DNA from 3 places in the Pigmentiphaga sp. CHJ604 genome. Region 1 is predicted to be linked to each of the others. Evidence: predicted binding sites of a transcription regulator. Region 1 holds the regulator's gene; each other region holds the start of a gene.
The links. The regulator LexA, encoded in region 1, represses DNA repair genes until DNA is damaged. The targets are predictions, from matches to a motif close to ACTGTATNNNNATACAGT.
Positions count from the first base shown of each region.

Region 2: a site for LexA is predicted at 2,489-2,506, ahead of R4823_RS09355 (PA0069 family radical SAM protein). Genes of this name have one in related genera too.
Region 3: a site for LexA is predicted at 3,223-3,240, ahead of imuA (translesion DNA synthesis-associated protein ImuA). Genes of this name have one in related genera too.

Region 1 covers NZ_CP136998.1:2,750,332-2,755,778, forward strand. The annotation lists gene rlmB (23S rRNA (guanosine(2251)-2'-O)-methyltransferase RlmB) at 1-146, shown strand, start outside; gene R4823_RS13255 (hypothetical protein) at 253-696, opposite strand; gene R4823_RS13260 (hypothetical protein) at 713-1,120, opposite strand; gene R4823_RS13265 (hypothetical protein) at 1,359-2,228, opposite strand; gene lexA (transcriptional repressor LexA) at 2,250-2,900, opposite strand; gene R4823_RS13275 (asparaginase) at 3,091-4,050, shown strand; gene rpsF (30S ribosomal protein S6) at 4,314-4,685, shown strand; gene priB (primosomal replication protein N) at 4,780-5,112, shown strand; gene rpsR (30S ribosomal protein S18) at 5,141-5,413, shown strand; gene rplI (50S ribosomal protein L9) at 5,432-5,447, shown strand, end outside.
Region 2 covers NZ_CP136998.1:1,931,445-1,936,891, forward strand. The annotation lists gene R4823_RS09340 (tripartite tricarboxylate transporter substrate binding protein) at 1-584, opposite strand, end outside; gene R4823_RS09345 (GntR family transcriptional regulator) at 786-1,487, shown strand; gene R4823_RS09350 (alpha/beta hydrolase) at 1,527-2,393, opposite strand; gene R4823_RS09355 (PA0069 family radical SAM protein) at 2,514-3,650, shown strand; gene R4823_RS09360 (NINE protein) at 3,658-4,104, opposite strand; gene rpsP (30S ribosomal protein S16) at 4,231-4,491, shown strand; gene rimM (ribosome maturation factor RimM) at 4,499-5,107, shown strand; gene trmD (tRNA (guanosine(37)-N1)-methyltransferase TrmD) at 5,156-5,447, shown strand, end outside.
Region 3 covers NZ_CP136998.1:2,525,869-2,531,315, forward strand. The annotation lists gene R4823_RS12160 (error-prone DNA polymerase) at 1-1,062, opposite strand, end outside; gene R4823_RS12165 (DNA polymerase Y family protein) at 1,055-2,524, opposite strand; gene imuA (translesion DNA synthesis-associated protein ImuA) at 2,454-3,200, opposite strand; gene R4823_RS12175 (pyridoxal phosphate-dependent aminotransferase) at 3,352-4,656, shown strand; gene R4823_RS12180 (alpha/beta fold hydrolase) at 4,653-5,447, opposite strand, start outside.

The sequences.
Region 1 (5,447 bases):
AAGGCGAGGGCATGCGCCGCCTGACCCGCGACACCTGCGATCAACTGGTCCGGATCCCCATGCAAGGGTCCGTGGAAAGCCTGAACGTCAGCGTGGCGTCGGCGGTCTGCATGTACGAGACGCTCAGGCAGCGGGCGGCGAAGTAGAACGGCCGGGAGGCGTCAGAACAGTTTCTCGGACGCCTCGATTTTCCTGCACTGGCCGCTGGCAAGCGGAGTGTTCAATCTGCCGCTGATCCTGTCAGGGCGGCGCTCAAAACTTGGTGTCCGGGACATAGCTTCCCACGCTGCATACGCCGCTGAAGTTGTTAGCCATCTCCGTGGTTTCAATGCTTATTCGGCCGGTTTTTCTATTGATTTCCCCTCCGGTGTACATTCTTTTGTTGCTGATCAGCCTGCTGTGGAAAACGATTCTTTCGGACAGGACTTCGTAGTCTTGGGAGTAGTCGCCGGGGGTTCCATAGCCATTGTCTTTCTGTATGTCATAAACCAATTCATTGGATCGGTTCCTGATCTCTAACCTTCCGCCGATGTTTATGAATATATGGGTCTTGAAGCCATCGCTTCTTTCCCCCACGCATTTCAGCCGAAGTGGATCTGACTCGCTAAAGGCATAAGCCGGCCAGCATGCCGCCCATGCGATCAGACCGGCCATTGCCGCCATTGATCGGCCCCTGGTTTTCCCGCGTTTCTTCATGGCTCGTCTCTGGCGGCTATTTGAGCGAAATACGGGCGGTGACCGTGCATTCGTGGGTGTCGACAGGACCTGTGGGAGGGGGCATGCCTGTTTCCATCGCGTATTGAGCCTGCAATGCTGGCTGCCACGGCTTGGTCTTGGTGGAGGAGCAGTCGCAGGCGCCCAGACTGATGTCCTTGAAGTTGCTCTTGCGCTGGGCGAACTCCGAGGCGCGGGACTTGGCCCGTGCGCAGGCCGCCGCGCGAGAGCTGTAGCTGATGGCTGCGGACTGTTCCTCGACGGCACGGGGGCCGTCCGAACCCGAGCTTGAACCCGAGCCTCCGATCGAGACGCCTTGGGCAGCCGCGCTGGCACACCAGACGGATGCGGCCGCAGCCGTGGCAAGTACCGCAAGGGCGTGGAGGACGTGGGATTTCGCTTGCATGATGGCCTCTTCCGGGATTGGCGCAGCGAGGGGAGTGGAGCAACCAGCCTAGCAATGAGTACGAAAAAATACATACTCCAAATGGGGGGGATTGCTGGCTTACAACAACTTCCGCAAGTGCGTCGATCCGCCGGTGAGACGTAAAAAAGCCCACGAATTTCAAAAATTCGTGGGCAATGGAGCATCGGAGCACAGGCTCCGCAGCAGTCTTATCCTGCTGCGAGTGCCGTAGGGAGACTCAGGCGTTCCAGCCTCGAGAAAACAGCAGCGCCAGTGCGGAAGGATAGTTTCGGCTGCTGCTTGCGCCGCGACGTTGCTTGAAGGGCCACGGGCTGCGATTCGCGGGAGTCGGTTTGGCATGCGGCCCATGTTGCCCGGTTCGCGGGATGATGGGCCGTTGCGCCGGCAGCGTATCCGCATCCGTGCCATGCGTGTCCGTTTCCTCGGCGGTGCGCGTGTGCGTTCCCGCCGCGGCGAGCCCGGCCGCACGTTTGAACCCCGGCTTGAACCCCGCACGCACCGTTTGCTGGCCGATGTCCAGCGCGACCGCGCCTTCGCCGCCCTGGGCAGCCGGTGCGATGCGCTGGAGCCGGATCTGGCCGGCCTGGCTCATGTCCGCCAGCAGCCGCAATTGGGATGCCGAGGTCGTGGCGGGCGTGCTGCAGGTATGGAACAGGAAGGCGGGGCAGGCGGCCAGCCGCGCGGCCATGTACAGGCGGCGCACCGTGCTTTCGGATTGCGCGGCCGCCTGGTCAGGGGGCAGGATGGCGACCAGCGCCGCGAACTCGCCCGCCCGCACGCCGGATTCCAGCTGGTCCAGGCCATCCAGGGGGTGGTCGGTGCGCACGAGCTTGACGCATTCCAGCGAAACGCCGTGCTGGATCAGCGCGGGGGCGTAGGACAAGTACGGCGGCACCAGCAAGGCCACCGTGCGGCCGGCCTTGGTGAGCCGGCTCAGCAGCGGGCCGAGCAGGTTCAATTCGCCATGCCCGACGCGCGGGACCAGGATTTCGGTAAGTGCGCCGACGGGCCATCCGGCCTGGGGCAGGGCGGCGTCGAGCGCGGGAAAACCGCTGGAAAGACTGGAGCTGGGCGTGCAGTGTTTCATGATGGTCGTCCGTCTGGGTCTTCAATGCACCAGGCCGGCCCGGATCAGGCCGACGGCGATGCCCTCGAGCGCGAAATCGTCGCGCTCGCGATCGACTTCGATGGGTTGGAAGTCGGGATTGGCCGGCAGCAGGCTCAGGCCGGTTTCGGTGTAGCGCAGTTCCTTGACGGTGACGTCGTCGCCCAGGCGGGCCACGATGATCTGCCCGTCGCGGGCCTGGGCGGCCTTCTTGACCGCCAGCAGGTCGCCGTCGAGGATGCCGGCGTCGCGCATGCTGTTGCCGCGTACCTTGAGCAGGTAGTCGGGCCGCTGCGAGAACAGGGCCTCGTCCACGCCGATTTCCTTGTCGATGTGCTCGGTGGCCAGGATGGGGCTGCCGGCGGCGACCCGGCCCACCAGCGGCAGCACCAGTTGCGCCAGCACGGGGTGCGTGAGCTGGAGCGGCGGTTCGGCTGCGACCGGGTCTTTCAGCCGTATCCCGCGGGAGGTGCCCGCGGACAATTCCAGTACGCCCTTGCGCGCCAGCGCCTTCAGGTGTTCCTCGGCCGCGTTGGGCGAGCGAAAGCCCAGCGCCTGGGCGATTTCGGCCCGGGTGGGCGGAAAGCCGGTCTTGACGATGGCCTGGCGAATGAGATCCAGGATTTCTTGTTGGCGTGCGGTCAGCTTGGACATCTCGGGCTCCGTGGCGGGGCGCCCGCCACCGGGTGGCGACGGCGCGTGTCGAGCTTCTGTGGTTTTATCCAGTAACTGTATTTTTATACAGTATCGATGCGCGACGCAAGCGGAAAACGCAAGTGTCGCGGGAACGCCAATCCGGCCGCGGGTATCATCGGGCTCTCGTCCTTCCGTGCCTGCGTCCGCCATGTCCCTGCCACGTCTTTGCATCGTCGCCACCGGTGGCACCATCGCCGGGGCCGGCGCCCGCCCCCAGGCCACGATGGCCTATGCCGCCGGCGCGCTGGACGTGGCCGAGCTGTGCGCCAGCGTGCCAGGCCTGGACGAAGTGGCCGACATCCGGGCCGAGCAGTTCGCGGCCATCGACAGCAAGAACGCCACGCCCGCCTTCTGGCAGTCGCTGGCCGGGCGGGTGCAGTCACTGCTCGACGCAGGCGCCGACGGCGTGATCGTCACCCACGGTACGGACACGCTCGAGGAAAGCGCGTATTACCTCCACCTGGTGCTCAAGACCGACAGGCCGGTGGTTCTGGTGGGCGCGATGCGCCCGGCGACCGCGCTGTCTTCCGACGGCCCGCTGAACCTGCTGGACGCGGCCACGGTGGCCGCCCATCCGCAGGCCGCCGGGCGCGGCGTGCTGGTCGTGCTCAACCACCAGATCCTGGGCGCGCGCGACGCGTCCAAGACCAATGCCAACCGGCCCGATGCCTTTGCTTCGCCCAACGCGGGCGCCCTGGGCTGGGTCCAGGACGGCCGGGTCGCCTGGATGGGGCGGCCGGAACGTCCGCACACCAGCGCCACGCCTTTCACGGCCGCCACGCCGCTGCCTCCGGTCGAGGTGCTGGCCGGCTATGCCGGCGGCTCGGCCGCCCTGATCCGGGCGGTGGGATCCACCGGGGCGCGCGGCCTGGTCTGGGCCGGGACCGGCAACGGTTCGGCCAGCGCCGACGCGCAAGAGGCGCTGGACGGACTGGAGCGCGGCGGCGTGGCCGTGGTCCGCGCGACCCGCACGGGCAGCGGCTGCGTCGCGGCCTCGGGCGGGCTGCCCGGCGCCGGTACGCTGTCGCCGTGGAAGGCGCGCGTGCTGCTGATGCTGGCGCTGGGCGCGGGCATGGACGACATCCAGGGCGCCTTCGACACGTATTGATCCGCCCGTGCGAGGCCGGCCAGCCCGCAACCGCGGCGGTGCATCCATGCCCGGAAATGGGCCCCGAAACCACGCCGCACGGCGGTTCTCGGGCCTTTGGCTTGCTTTTTGCCCTTCCGCGGGCGATAATAGAGGGCTTGATTTTTGGCGGAAGCCATTTTTTCGCCAGATTGATCCCTTGTCCGACTCTAGACGCTTGAGCGGACTTGCGCCTACGGCGGGCCCCATCCGGACGCCCGCGGGACCATCCATAAGGAGCTTCGATGCGTCACTATGAAGTAGTTTTCATCGTTCACCCGGACCAGAGCGAGCAGGTTCCGGCCATGGTCGACCGTTACAAGTCGCTGATCACCAGCCAGGGCGGCACGATCCACCGTCTGGAAGACTGGGGCCGCCGCCAGCTGGCGTACCCGATCCAGAAGCTCGTCAAGGCTCACTACGTGTGCATGAACATCGAGTGCGGCCAACCCACGCTGGACGAACTCGAGCACGCTTTCCGCTACAACGATGCCGTGCTGCGCCATCTCGTCGTCAAGATGAAGAAGGCCGAGACCGCCCCGTCGCCGATGATGAAGATCGTCGAGCGCGAGGAGGCCCGCAAGGTGTCCACCGAAGCCGCCCCCGCCGAGGCCTGAGCCCCGGCTGGACTGGCATGACAGGTCGTTGCCGACCGCCCGCATCGCAGGCCCGCCGTAGCGGGAGCCCGTCGATGCCACGGACGACACGGCGTTGAACAAGGTTCATCTGACTGCCCAGGTGGTCGAGTGCAAGCCGCTCAGGTATACCCCCGCCGGAATCCCGGTGCTGGAACTGGCGCTTGCCCACGAATCCGAGCTGATCGAAGGCGGGAGACCCCGCCGGGTCGAGATGCTCGTCAACGCAGTCGTCGTCGGCGATCTGGCCGGCAGGCTCGAGCGCGAGGCGCTGGGCCGGTCGATCCGGATCGAAGGGTTCCTGGCACCGACCCGGAAAGGTTCAAGCAGACTGAGGCTGCACATCCAGCAGGCCGCCATCGTCCGGCAGGGCGAGGAGGGCGGGCCGGCAGGACAGCCCCAGGTGTGAAACGGATTGAATACCCAAGAGGTACATCATGGCCGCATTCGGCAAACGCAAGGAAAAGAAGAAGTTCGGTCAACAGAATCCGCTGTTCAAGCGCCGCAAGTTCTGCCGCTTCACGGCAGCCGGCGTTGACCAGATCGATTACAAGGACATCGAAGTCCTCCGTGACTTCATCCAGGAAAACGGCAAGATCATTCCTGCCCGCCTGACCGGCACCAAGGCGCACTACCAGCGCCAGCTCGACACGGCTATCAAGCGCGCCCGCTTCCTGGCGCTCTTGGCCTACACCGACAACCACAATTGATTGCCGGGAGAGACCATCATGCAAATCATCTTGC
Region 2 (5,447 bases), 820 kb from region 1:
GGAGCGCTGCCGCGATACGGGATCTGGTTGATCCGGGTACCCGCCGCCTTGTCGAACAGCTCGGCCAGTATGTGCATGGGCGACCCCGCGCCGGGGCTGGCATAGCTTTGCAGCGTGCCCGCCTTCACTCCCGCCACCACGTCCTTGACCGACTTCACGCCGGATTGCTGGGAACTGGCCAGGAACAGCGACTGCGTGCCGATCTCGGCGATGGGCGTGAAGTCGGCCTGGACGTTGTAGTCGGCGCCGGTACCGGGCTTGAGGACATGGGGCACGATGGCCAGCGTGTTGGGCGCCAGCAGCAGCGTGTAGCCGTCGGCGGCGGACCGGGCGACGTAGGCGCTGCCTATCGAGCCGGCCGCGCCGCTGCGGTTCTCGACCACGACGGGGTGGCCCCATCTGGCGCTGAGCTTTTCGCCTATCCAGCGGGCCAGCACGTCGGTGTCGCCGCCCGCGGGGTAGGCGACGATGATTTTCACCGGCTTGTCGGGATAGCCGGCCGCCGCGGCGGGGGCGGACAGCGCCGCCAGGGAAACCGCCGCGGCGAAGGCGGCGAGCGTGGTGCGTCTTGCGAGATCGGTCATGGCTTTCCCTGTAGGTTCCGCGGAAATTTATACTAAGTTAGTAAAATATATTAAGTTAAAAAAATATAAATTATTTTTTCTCGTATGAATTTAAGGATAAACCCTGGCATTGGATGAGCCACCAATGAAACAAGCTCATCGGCTAAAATTTATGAATAACGGATTTTGTATATATTCAACCGTCGTCGGAGCGCTACCCTCATGCGATCAGCGGAAACGCCCGCCCCCAAGGCGGCTTCGGAAACCATGTCCGAGCGGGCGTACCAGCACCTGCGCGCCGACGTGATCGCCGGCGCGCTGGCTCCCGGCCAGAAGCTCAGGCTGCAGGCCTTGCAGCAGCGCTACGAGCTGGGCATCAGCCCCATACGCGAAGCCCTCATGCAGTTGTCCGGCGAAGGCCTGGTCAGCAATGACGGCCAGCGCGGCTTCAGCGTATCGCCCTTGTCCAGGGACGACATGATCGACTTGATGCACGCGCGCACCTCGATCGAGACGCTGCTGCTCCAGGATGCGATCGAACACGGCGACGACGACTGGGGGGCCGGCATCACGGCCGCCTACTACAAGCTGACGCGGGCGCGCCTGCCCCAGGATCCCAACGATCTCGTGGCGGTGGAACTGTGGGAAGCTGCCCATCGCGGGTTCCACGCCGCGCTGCTGGCCGCGGCGCGGTCGAGGTGGCTGATGCGCATCGACGAGCAATTGATCGATCATTCCGAGCGTTATCGCCGGATCCGGCTGGCCTACACATCCTCGGCGCAACAGCTCGAGGACGACGTGATGAGTGAACACGCGCAATTGATGGAAGCGGCCCTGGCCCGCAACGCCGGCCTGGCCTGCGAGCTGCTGCGCAGCCATCTGATGCGTACGGCGCAGGTGCTGGGCGAGCGCTTCGCCGAGTAGCCTGGGGCCTGCGCGAGGCGCCTTTTGGCGTGAACGATCCTAGCGGCTGGTCCGCGCCACCAGGGCCTCCAGGTGTCCATACCAGGCATGGCCAGGGTCGGCCAGCATCAGATGTGTGTCGAAGTGATCGAGGCCTTCCCAGGCGTGCAGCCCGGCGTCGGCCGGCTGGTGCTTCAACAGTTCGTACATGCGCGTATTGGCGCCGATCACGCGTGCGCTGTCCCGCTCCCCATAACTGGCCATCATCGGCACGAGATTGCCGGCGGTCCAGCTGATGGCGCTCATGAGCGCGTCCTCGCACGGCTGTTCCAGCAGGGTGGTATACACCCGCTCCTCCAGGCTGTCGGGCTCGGGGCAGGGATGGTGCAGGTCCATGACGCCGCTGATGGGCAGGCAGCCGCGGATGTCGCCGGGCGGCACGCCCGCTCGCTCCAGGGCCCGCTTGCGTAGGGCGGCCATCGCGGCGGTGCCGCCGCCGGCCGAGTGCCCCGACAGGTAGAGATTCCGGCCATCGCCTCCCCACCGGCCCACGGTCCGCCGCAGTTCGCCCAGCAGCAGGGCCGCGTCGTCGAACGCGGCGGGCAGGCGGTGCCGGGGCGCCAGCCGGTAGGTGGGCGCGACGAACACCAGTCCCCGCCGGACCACCGCCTCGGCCATGAAGTGCACATACTCCTTGTAGCCGTTGGTCCAGCCGCCGCCGTGCCAGAACACCAGCACCGGCGCGCCGCGCATGCCGCCGGCGGCGAACACGTCGTAGCGTTGCTGCGGATCGGGTCCATAGGCCAGGTCACGGGCGCGCAAGATGCCCGCATCCAGGTCGCGGGCCCATTCCAGCACCGTGTCTTCGTAGCGCTGCGCGGCGGGAAAGGGCAGGGGAGGTTGAGCGAAGAGCGGGGCGTGGTCCATGGGTTGTCCCGAGAATTTCTAATTAATTATAGAAATTATATATTTTTATGGAAAATATTTTTTGCTGAAAGACCAGGGGGCCAATTGTGCGCAATACTGTATGGATATACAGTATTGCGTGTGGAACACGATGACTCGCCGCAAGACGGCTATCCCCAGGCGCCTCCCGTCCCGCAGCGCGGGCGCGGTGCCGTGCTCAACGTCAGGCACCGGTTCGAGGGCGACCGGCGCGACGCCGTGGACGACGGCTGGGCCGCTCCGGAAGAAGAGCCGCCCCCGCTGCGGACCGAGGTCGCCATCGAGCGCGCGCGCAAGATCCTGTCCCGCAACGACTCTCCGGACATCCCCTTCGACCGCGCCATCAATCCCTATCGCGGCTGCGAGCACGGCTGCGTGTATTGCTTCGCGCGGCCCACGCATGCCTACCTGGGATGGTCGCCCGGCCTGGACTTCGAAACCCGGCTCGTCGCCAAGGCCAACGCGGTCGAGGCGCTCCGGGCCGAACTGGGCCGCCCGGGCTACCGGGTGGACGTCATCAACATCGGCTCGGCCACCGACGCCTACCAGCCCATCGAGCGCCAGTGGAAACTGACCCGGGGGCTGCTGGAACTGCTGCTGGAAACCCGGCATCCCGTGTCACTGGTCACCAAGGGGGGACTGGTTGCGCGCGACGTCGATCTGCTGGCCAGGCTGGCGGAACTGAAGCTGGTCGCCGTCTACGTATCGATCGGTACGCTGGACGGACACGTGGCCCGGACGCTGGAGCCGCGCGCGGCGGCGCCGTGGAAGCGGCTGGAAGCCGTGCGGACGCTGGCCGGTGCCGGCGTGCCGGTCGGCGTGTCGCTGGCGCCCGTCATTCCCTTCATTACCGACGACCACATCGAGCATGTGCTGGAAGCGGCCAAGGAAGCCGGTGCGCGGGCGGCTTTCTACACCATGCTGCGCCTGCCCTGGGAGGTCAAGGACGTGTTCTCGGACTGGCTCGAAGCGCACTTTCCCGACCGCAAGGCCCGCGTGCTGCACTGCCTGGAGGACTTGCGCGGCGGCAAGCTCAACGACGCGCGCTTCGGCAGCCGCATGCGCGGCCAGGGCATCTGGGCCGACCTGGTCGCGCAGCGCTTCGGGCGTGCCGCGCGCCGGCACGGGCTGGCGGACCGGCGCATCGAGCTGGAGACAGGGCTGTTCAGGCCGCCGCCCCGCTCGCCGCGTGGCAAGGAACCGCCCGCCGACACCGGCCAGATGCCGCTGTTCGGCTAGGGCCCGTTCAGGCGGGAATGCCCTCGAACAGGCTCTGGAACAACAGCACGATGCCCAGCATCAGGATGGCGGTACCCACGGCCAGCGTGATGCCGGCCACCAATACCGGCCCCCAGCCGGTACGCGTCTGCCGTGCCTGTCCCGGGTTGTATTTGGCGTCGAACTTGGCGTCGGGAGTCAGGCACAGGACGATGGCTTCGATGAAGCCGGCGACGGCCGGGACGAGGAACAGGAAGAAGGCGGGATGGAAGTACCACGCTTCGCTGCGCAGCGCCGTGCCTATCATGATCAGCGAGAACAGCAGCACGATCCAGCCGTGCCGGCGGCCCAGGTACCACCAATGCGCACCGGCCCAGCCCAGCACGGCGGCCAGCAGTCCCGCCACGGTCTTGTGGCGGAAACTCCGGGTCGGCGGAAGGATATGGGATTTATCGTCGGCGGAAGATGTGGACATGTGGTGGGAATCCATCGTAGAAGACCTTGATTTTGAAGGACTTTACCGCATCCTTGCTTGCTAGGCCCAGCAGGCCGGGCTATACTTTAGGGCTTTTCTTAGTCAACTTTTTCCAAGGAATTACCTATGGTGGTGATTCGTATGTCCCGCGGCGGCTCGAAGAAGCGCCCCTTCTACAACCTCGTTGCTGCCGATTCGCGCAATCGCCGCGATGGCCGCTTCATCGAGCGCGTGGGTTTCTACAACCCCGTCGCTTCCGAGGGTGAAGAAGGCCTGCGCATCGCGCTCGACCGCGTCGAGCACTGGACCAAGAACGGCGCCCAGCTGTCGCCGGCCGTGGCCCGTCTCGTCAAGGAATACGGCGCCAAGGTCGCGCCGGCTGCCTGATTTCGTGGTGTCCGCCGCGTCCACGGGGTCCGTTAGCGATCCCGCTCTGCCCGCCGATCTCGTCGAGGTCGGGCATGTGGCGGAGGCCTTCGGCGTGCGCGGCGGCCTGAAGGTCCAGCCGTATTCGGCCCAGTCCGAGGCCTTGTTGGGCAGTCGTACATGGTGGCTGCGCAAGGGCGCGGAAGTGCGCCGTGTCGAAGTGGCCGACGCCAAGCGCCATGGCGCGGTGGTGACGGCCACCTTCCCCGGCGTGTCCGACCGGGACCAGGCCCTGGCCTGGAAGGGTTGGACGGTGCTGGTGCCGCGCAGCCAGTTCCCCCGGCTTGCCGAAGGCGAGTTCTATTGGGTGGACCTGATCGGCTGCGAATTGACGGGCAAGGATGCCTCGGACCGGGAGGTCGTCCTGGGCTCGGTGACGGAAGTCAGCGACAACGGGGTGCATGCCATCCTGCACGTGGCCTGCGTCGAACCCGTGGCTCCAGGCCAGCCGACGCAGCCGCTGCTGGATGCGCGCGGCAGGCGGCGCGAGACCCTGGTGCCTTTCGTCGACGCGTATATCCGTGGTGTCGATCTCGACGCCCGGCGCATAGACAGCGATTGGCCCGAGGGTTTCTGACCCGTCGGGCGTGAACAAAGGGCTTGGGCCCGGGCCATGGACGAGATGTTGCGGTTCGACGTGATCACGCTGTTCGGCCCGATGTTCGAGGCCATCAGCCAGCAGGGCGTAACCGGCCGGGCGCATGCGCAGGGCCGGTGGCAGTTGCAGGCCTGGAATCCGCGCGACTTCACGGTGGACGTGCATCGCACCGTGGATGACAGGCCCTATGGCGGCGGACCCGGCATGGTGATGCGGGTCGAGCCTCTGGAGCAAGCCGTGTGCGCGGCGCGCGACCAGCGTGCGCAGGCCGGCTTGCCCGAGGCGCCGGTGGTGTTGCTGTCGCCGCAGGGGCGTCGTT
Region 3 (5,447 bases), 220 kb from region 1:
GACGGCGAACTTGACGATGTCGTAGACCGTCAGGAAATAGGCCTCGTAACGCAAGTCGGCGATCAGCGCGAGTTCTTTTTCCAGGCGGTCCCGGACCCTGTCGGGAATGCCCTCGGGATAGCGCTTGTGCGCACCGGCATAGGTTTCGCTACGCAGGTAGGAGGTGGGCGTATGCCCGGCCGGCACGAGTTCCTCGGGGTACTCGTACCGCAGTTCATCGAGGTCGAAGGTGCACAGCCGAGCGATCCGCACGCTTTCCCGCAAGGCCTCCGGAGGATAGGTCCGGGCCAGGTGCACGCGTGCCCGCAGATGCTGTTCGGCATTGGCCGCCAGCGCGTATCCGCAGTCGGCCACGGACCGGCGCATCCGAATGCCGCACAGGACATCGTGCAGTGGCTTGCGCGAGCGCACGTGCATTTCCACCTGGCCTGTGGCGACCACCGGCAGGCCGTGCGCGCGAGCCACGCTTTCCACCGTGGCTCGGTGGCGGGGATCGTCCGCGCGATTGGGCAGGTTCAGCGCCAGCCAGCATCGGTCGGGGAAAGTAGCGGCCAGCCATGCGGCGTGCCCATCCAGGCGGGAGGGCTCGAGTCCATGGTCTGGAACGAGCAGGGCCAGGCAGTCCGGCATGCCGCGCAAATGCGCGTGCCGAGTATCAGGGTGGGCAAGATCGTCCGGCCGCAATTGGTAGCTGCCCTTGGCCGCGTGCGAGCGGGCCAGCGTGATCAGCTCGGACAGGTTGCCATAGCCGTCCTTGTTCATGGCCAGAAGTACCAGTTGCACGGGCAGGGGACCGGCATCGTCCTCCAGCCGGAACTGGCTGCCCAGGATCAGCGGCAGCTTCTGCTTTTTGGCCTGCACGTGCGCGCGGACGACGCCGGCCAGGGAACATTCGTCGGTGATGGCCAGCGCGCTATAGCCCAGGTCCACGGCGCGCGCCACCATTTCCTCGGGCCAGGACGCGCCCCGCAGGAAGGTGAAGTTGGTCAGGCATTGCAGCTCGGCATAGTCGGGAAGCTGGGTGCCGGGTAGGGAAGCGGGCAGGTCCATGGCGTCAGGCATACAGGCCGTGGAGATACCAGCGCGGTTCCTCCAGCGCCTGGTCGAGGTAGATCCAGTAGCGGATGCGGTCGGTGCTTTCGGCCACGAAGTAATCGCGGGCGACGGGCGCCCCGTCCCACCAGCCGCTTTCGATGCGCTCGGGGCCACGCACCAGGCGCAGCGGCGTGCCGTAGTAGGGGCGGTGCTGGCGCATGACGAGGGGGATGGGCTGGCGCAACAGCCACAAGGGCCGTTCGGCGGCGAAGCCGCAGGCTTCGGCATCGGGCCGGCCACGATCCAGGGCCGGCAGCCAACGGCTGGCGACCTCGGGGCGATGGTCGGCCAGGGGGCGGGCGGCCAGGACCCGGTCCGGGCCCAGGCGCGCCACCAGCAGTTCAAGCAGGCGGTCATGGTCGGCCGGTGTGCCGCCGGGATCGGTGAACAAGGTTTCGGAAGGGGTGGCGCGCGGCACGATGGCATCGGCGTGCAGGCCGATGGCGATGGCAGGCGCCTCCATCGCCAGCCGGTCCAGGTGTTCCTTGAGCAGGCGCAGCAGATGGTCGGCCTCCCAGCCCGGATTGGCCAGGGACACGGTCAGGCGGGTAGGAGGACGGGCGTATCGGCCGCGTTCATGTTCCAGGACCAGAACGATGGCATTGGTCGCGGTCTGGCTGGCGTGTAGCCAGCCCGCCAATTGCTGGACAAGGCGTCGAGCCACGACAAGGACTGCGGGAGCGTGGTCGATGCGAAAGAGCAATTCCACGCGGGCCGAGAACTCGGGTGGGGCCTGGACCCAGGTGAACAGCTCCGGCTTGCGGCCGCAGGCTTGGTCCAGCAAGTCGAGCAGTTCGCGGCCGCACCGGCGTTGCAGGCCGGATCGAGGCAGTTTCATCAGGGCCGCCACTGTGCGGCAGCCGATACCGTCCAGCCAGTCGCGATGCGGCCGTGCAGGAGGCAGCAGCAGGCAGGGCAGGTTCGCTATCCGGCGTATCAGGGGCGTCTCCCGCAGGACGCGTCGCGGTCCCGGCGTGGCGCGTGCCGCCAGCAACCAGGCGCCGTGTGCCGTGGGACCCATGCCGAGGCGAGCGTGGCAGCCGAGCTGGCGCAAGCTGTCGCGTATGCGTCGGCACAAGGCGGCAGGACCGCCGAAGACTCGCAGGCCGGCGCCCACGTCCAGCAGCAGGCTGGCATCGGGGCCCAGTGCCACCTCGGGGGTATATTGCAGCATGGCCAGCGCGGCGGCCTCCAGCAGCTGTGTCTCGCGCGCCGGATCGCGTTGGAGGAACTCGGCATGGGGTGCCAGCGCGCCGGCCCCTTTTTTGCGCATGCCGGGCCGTACGCCCAGCCGGCCAGCTGCGGGTGTCACGGCCACTACCGCTTCGTGGTCCAGCACCACGATCACGGCTGCCGGATCATCCTGCCAGAGCGGGTTCAGGGCGTCGAGGCTGGGCTGCGTCAGGTAGACGCTGATCCACAAACGCATGGCGAGGCTCGGAGGAAGGCTGGCCGCTGCCGAAGGCGGGCGCCGGCGGCGCGAGCGGCAGCAGCAGCGGCGTTTCGTGATGGGGGCCGCGGCGCTTCAGGATGGTCACGCTGAGATGGTCGCCCGCGGGCCGCAGCAGCAGGCGTAGCGGCGACGGCGACGAGGCGCGCGCGGCATCGGCATGGCGGAACATGAAGAAGGCGGTGTCGCCCGCCTGCGCCGCAAGGTGCAGCCGACGCAGGGCACTGGCCGGTGGCCGGGCGGACCAGTACAGCAGGGCGCCGCAACTGCCGTGCTGCAGGATGCGTTCGGCGGCCCACAGGGCATCGGCAGCCTGACTGGGATCGATCCACAGCAACTGGCTGGCGGGAAAACGATGCGCCAGCCAGGCTTGCGCGCAGGGCGCGTGAGGCGGATGCAGCAGCACGATGCTGCGCCGGGCGGGCAGTTGCCGCAGGGCGGGCAGGAGCAGCCGCATTTCGCCCAGACCGGGTTGTGCCAGCAGCAGTTCGGTCAGACTGCCCAGGGGCCAGCCTCCGCCGGGCAGGTGGCGGGACAGGTCGGGATGGCCGGTTTCCAGGCCCGGACGGTTGGCGCGCGCGAGTTGCGAGCCGCGCCAAAGGAGCGGGTGGATGGCGGCATGGGCCGTGGCGGACGAGATTCCGAAGGCGGACATGAGCCGGCAAACATGAATGATTACTGTATAAATATACAGTATTTGAGGGAAGTGGCGGCGGCATCCCTGTCTTTCGGCATGCCGTGTCCCGGTTCTGGTATCGTGGCTTGGCCGAGTTGTTGCTGTAATCCCTAGGAAAGACCGTTCATTCATGAAACCCATCAACAAATCGAACAAACTAGCCCACGTCCTGTACGACATCCGCGGCCCCATCATGGACAGGGCCAAGCAGATGGAAGACGAAGGCCAGAAGCTCATCAAGCTCAACATCGGCAACCTGGCCGTGTTCGGTTTCGACGCTCCCGAGGAAATCCAGCTCGACATGATCCGCAACCTGCCCAACTCGGCGGGTTATTCGGACAGCAAGGGCATCTTCGCCGCGCGCAAGGCGGTCATGCACTACACCCAGGCGCAGGGCGTGCAGGGCGTGACGCTGGAAGACATCTACCTGGGCAACGGCGCCTCCGACCTGATCGCGATGGCCACCAACGCGCTGCTGGACGACGGCGACGAGTTGCTGCTGCCCGCGCCGGACTACCCGCTGTGGACGGCGGTCGTGAGCCTGTCGGGCGGCACGCCCGTGCACTACCTGTGCGACGAGGCCAAGGGCTGGATTCCCGACCTGGACGACATCCGGGCCAAGATCACCCCGCGCACCAAGGGGATCGTGGTCATCAACCCGAACAACCCGACCGGCGTGGTCTATCCCGACCACGTGCTGCAGGAAATCGTCGCCATCGCGCGCGAGCACGGGCTGGTCATCCTGGCCGACGAGGTCTACGACAAGGTGCTGTACGACGACGCCCGCCACACCGCGCTGGCGAGCCTGTCCACCGACGTGCTGACGCTGACCTTCAACTCGCTGTCCAAGAGCTACCGAGCCTGCGGCTACCGCGCGGGCTGGCTGGTGGTCTCGGGCGACAAGCGCGCCGCGCGCGATTACATCGACGGCCTGAACATGCTCGCCAACATGAGGCTGTGCGCGAACGTGCCGGGCCAGTGGGCGATCCAGACCGCGCTGGGCGGCTACCAGAGCATCAACGACCTGGTGGCCCCGGGGGGCCGGCTGCGCCAGCAGCGCGACCTGGCCTATGAATTGATCACCGCCATTCCCGGCGTGACCTGCGTCAAGCCGCAGGCCGCGCTCTACATGTTCCCGCGGCTGGATCCCGAGGTGTATCCCATCGAGGACGACCGCCAGTTCTTTCTGCAGATGCTGGAAGCCACGCGGGTGATGCTGGTGCAGGGAACGGGGTTCAACTGGCCGCATCCCGACCACTTCCGCATCGTGTTCCTGCCGCACGAGGCGGATCTGCGCGAGGCCATCGGCCGCATCGCCAAGTTCCTCGAGGACTACCGCCTCAAGCATGCCAGGAAGGCGCCGGCGTCGCCCGAGGCCGGCGCGGACGATCGTGCCGTCGTCGTGCCGGCCAAGTTCGGGGCGAAGGCCGGCTAGCGCGGGCGTCGATCCTGCGGGCGCTGCCCAAGCTCCCGCATGGTTGCGCCGACCCAGTCAGCGATGGCGTCCACGCCCAGCGCCAGGTTGTCGACGCTGCAATGCTCGGCGCCGCCATCGCGCAGCGTATGGACGAACAGCTCCGCCTTGGGGCTGTTCACGCATTCGGCGACCAGGCGTTCGGCCTGGGCCAGCTTGATCTGCCGGTCGTTCTCGCCGTGCGTGACCAGGATGGGGCAGCGTATGCGATGCAGCACGCCCTCCAGCGTCATGCGGTCCGCCGTGGCCAGCAGGCCTTCCATGGTGGTCTGGCCGAACACCCACATCACATGTTCCCAGTAATGCGGAACGGGTAGCCGCGGATCCTGGCTCTGGTGGCGGTAGCGCTGGGTCGCGCCCCAGTCGTAGCTGGCGCCCCAGGCCACGCAGCAGCGCAGGCGGGGTTCGAAGGCGGCGGCGCGCGGCGCGTGATAGCCGCCCAGCGACAAGGCCATGATGCCGATGCGCGAGGCATCGACGTCGTCGCGTCCCTCCAGGTAGTCGACGCAGGCCGAGGCGGGCACCTCGGCCTCGGGGAAATTGGTCAGGCCCTGCAGGCGCAAGGCCTCGCCCACGCCGGGGTTGTCCACCAGCAGCACGGACACGCCGCGCTCGCGCAAGGCCTCGCCCATGCCCATCAGGTACAGGATCTCCTTGGTCACGTCCAGTCCGTCGAAATGCACCATGCAGGGCGCGCCGCCGGGCGGTATCTCGCGCGCCGGGACGTACAGGGCCGGCAGGGTGGTGCCCTG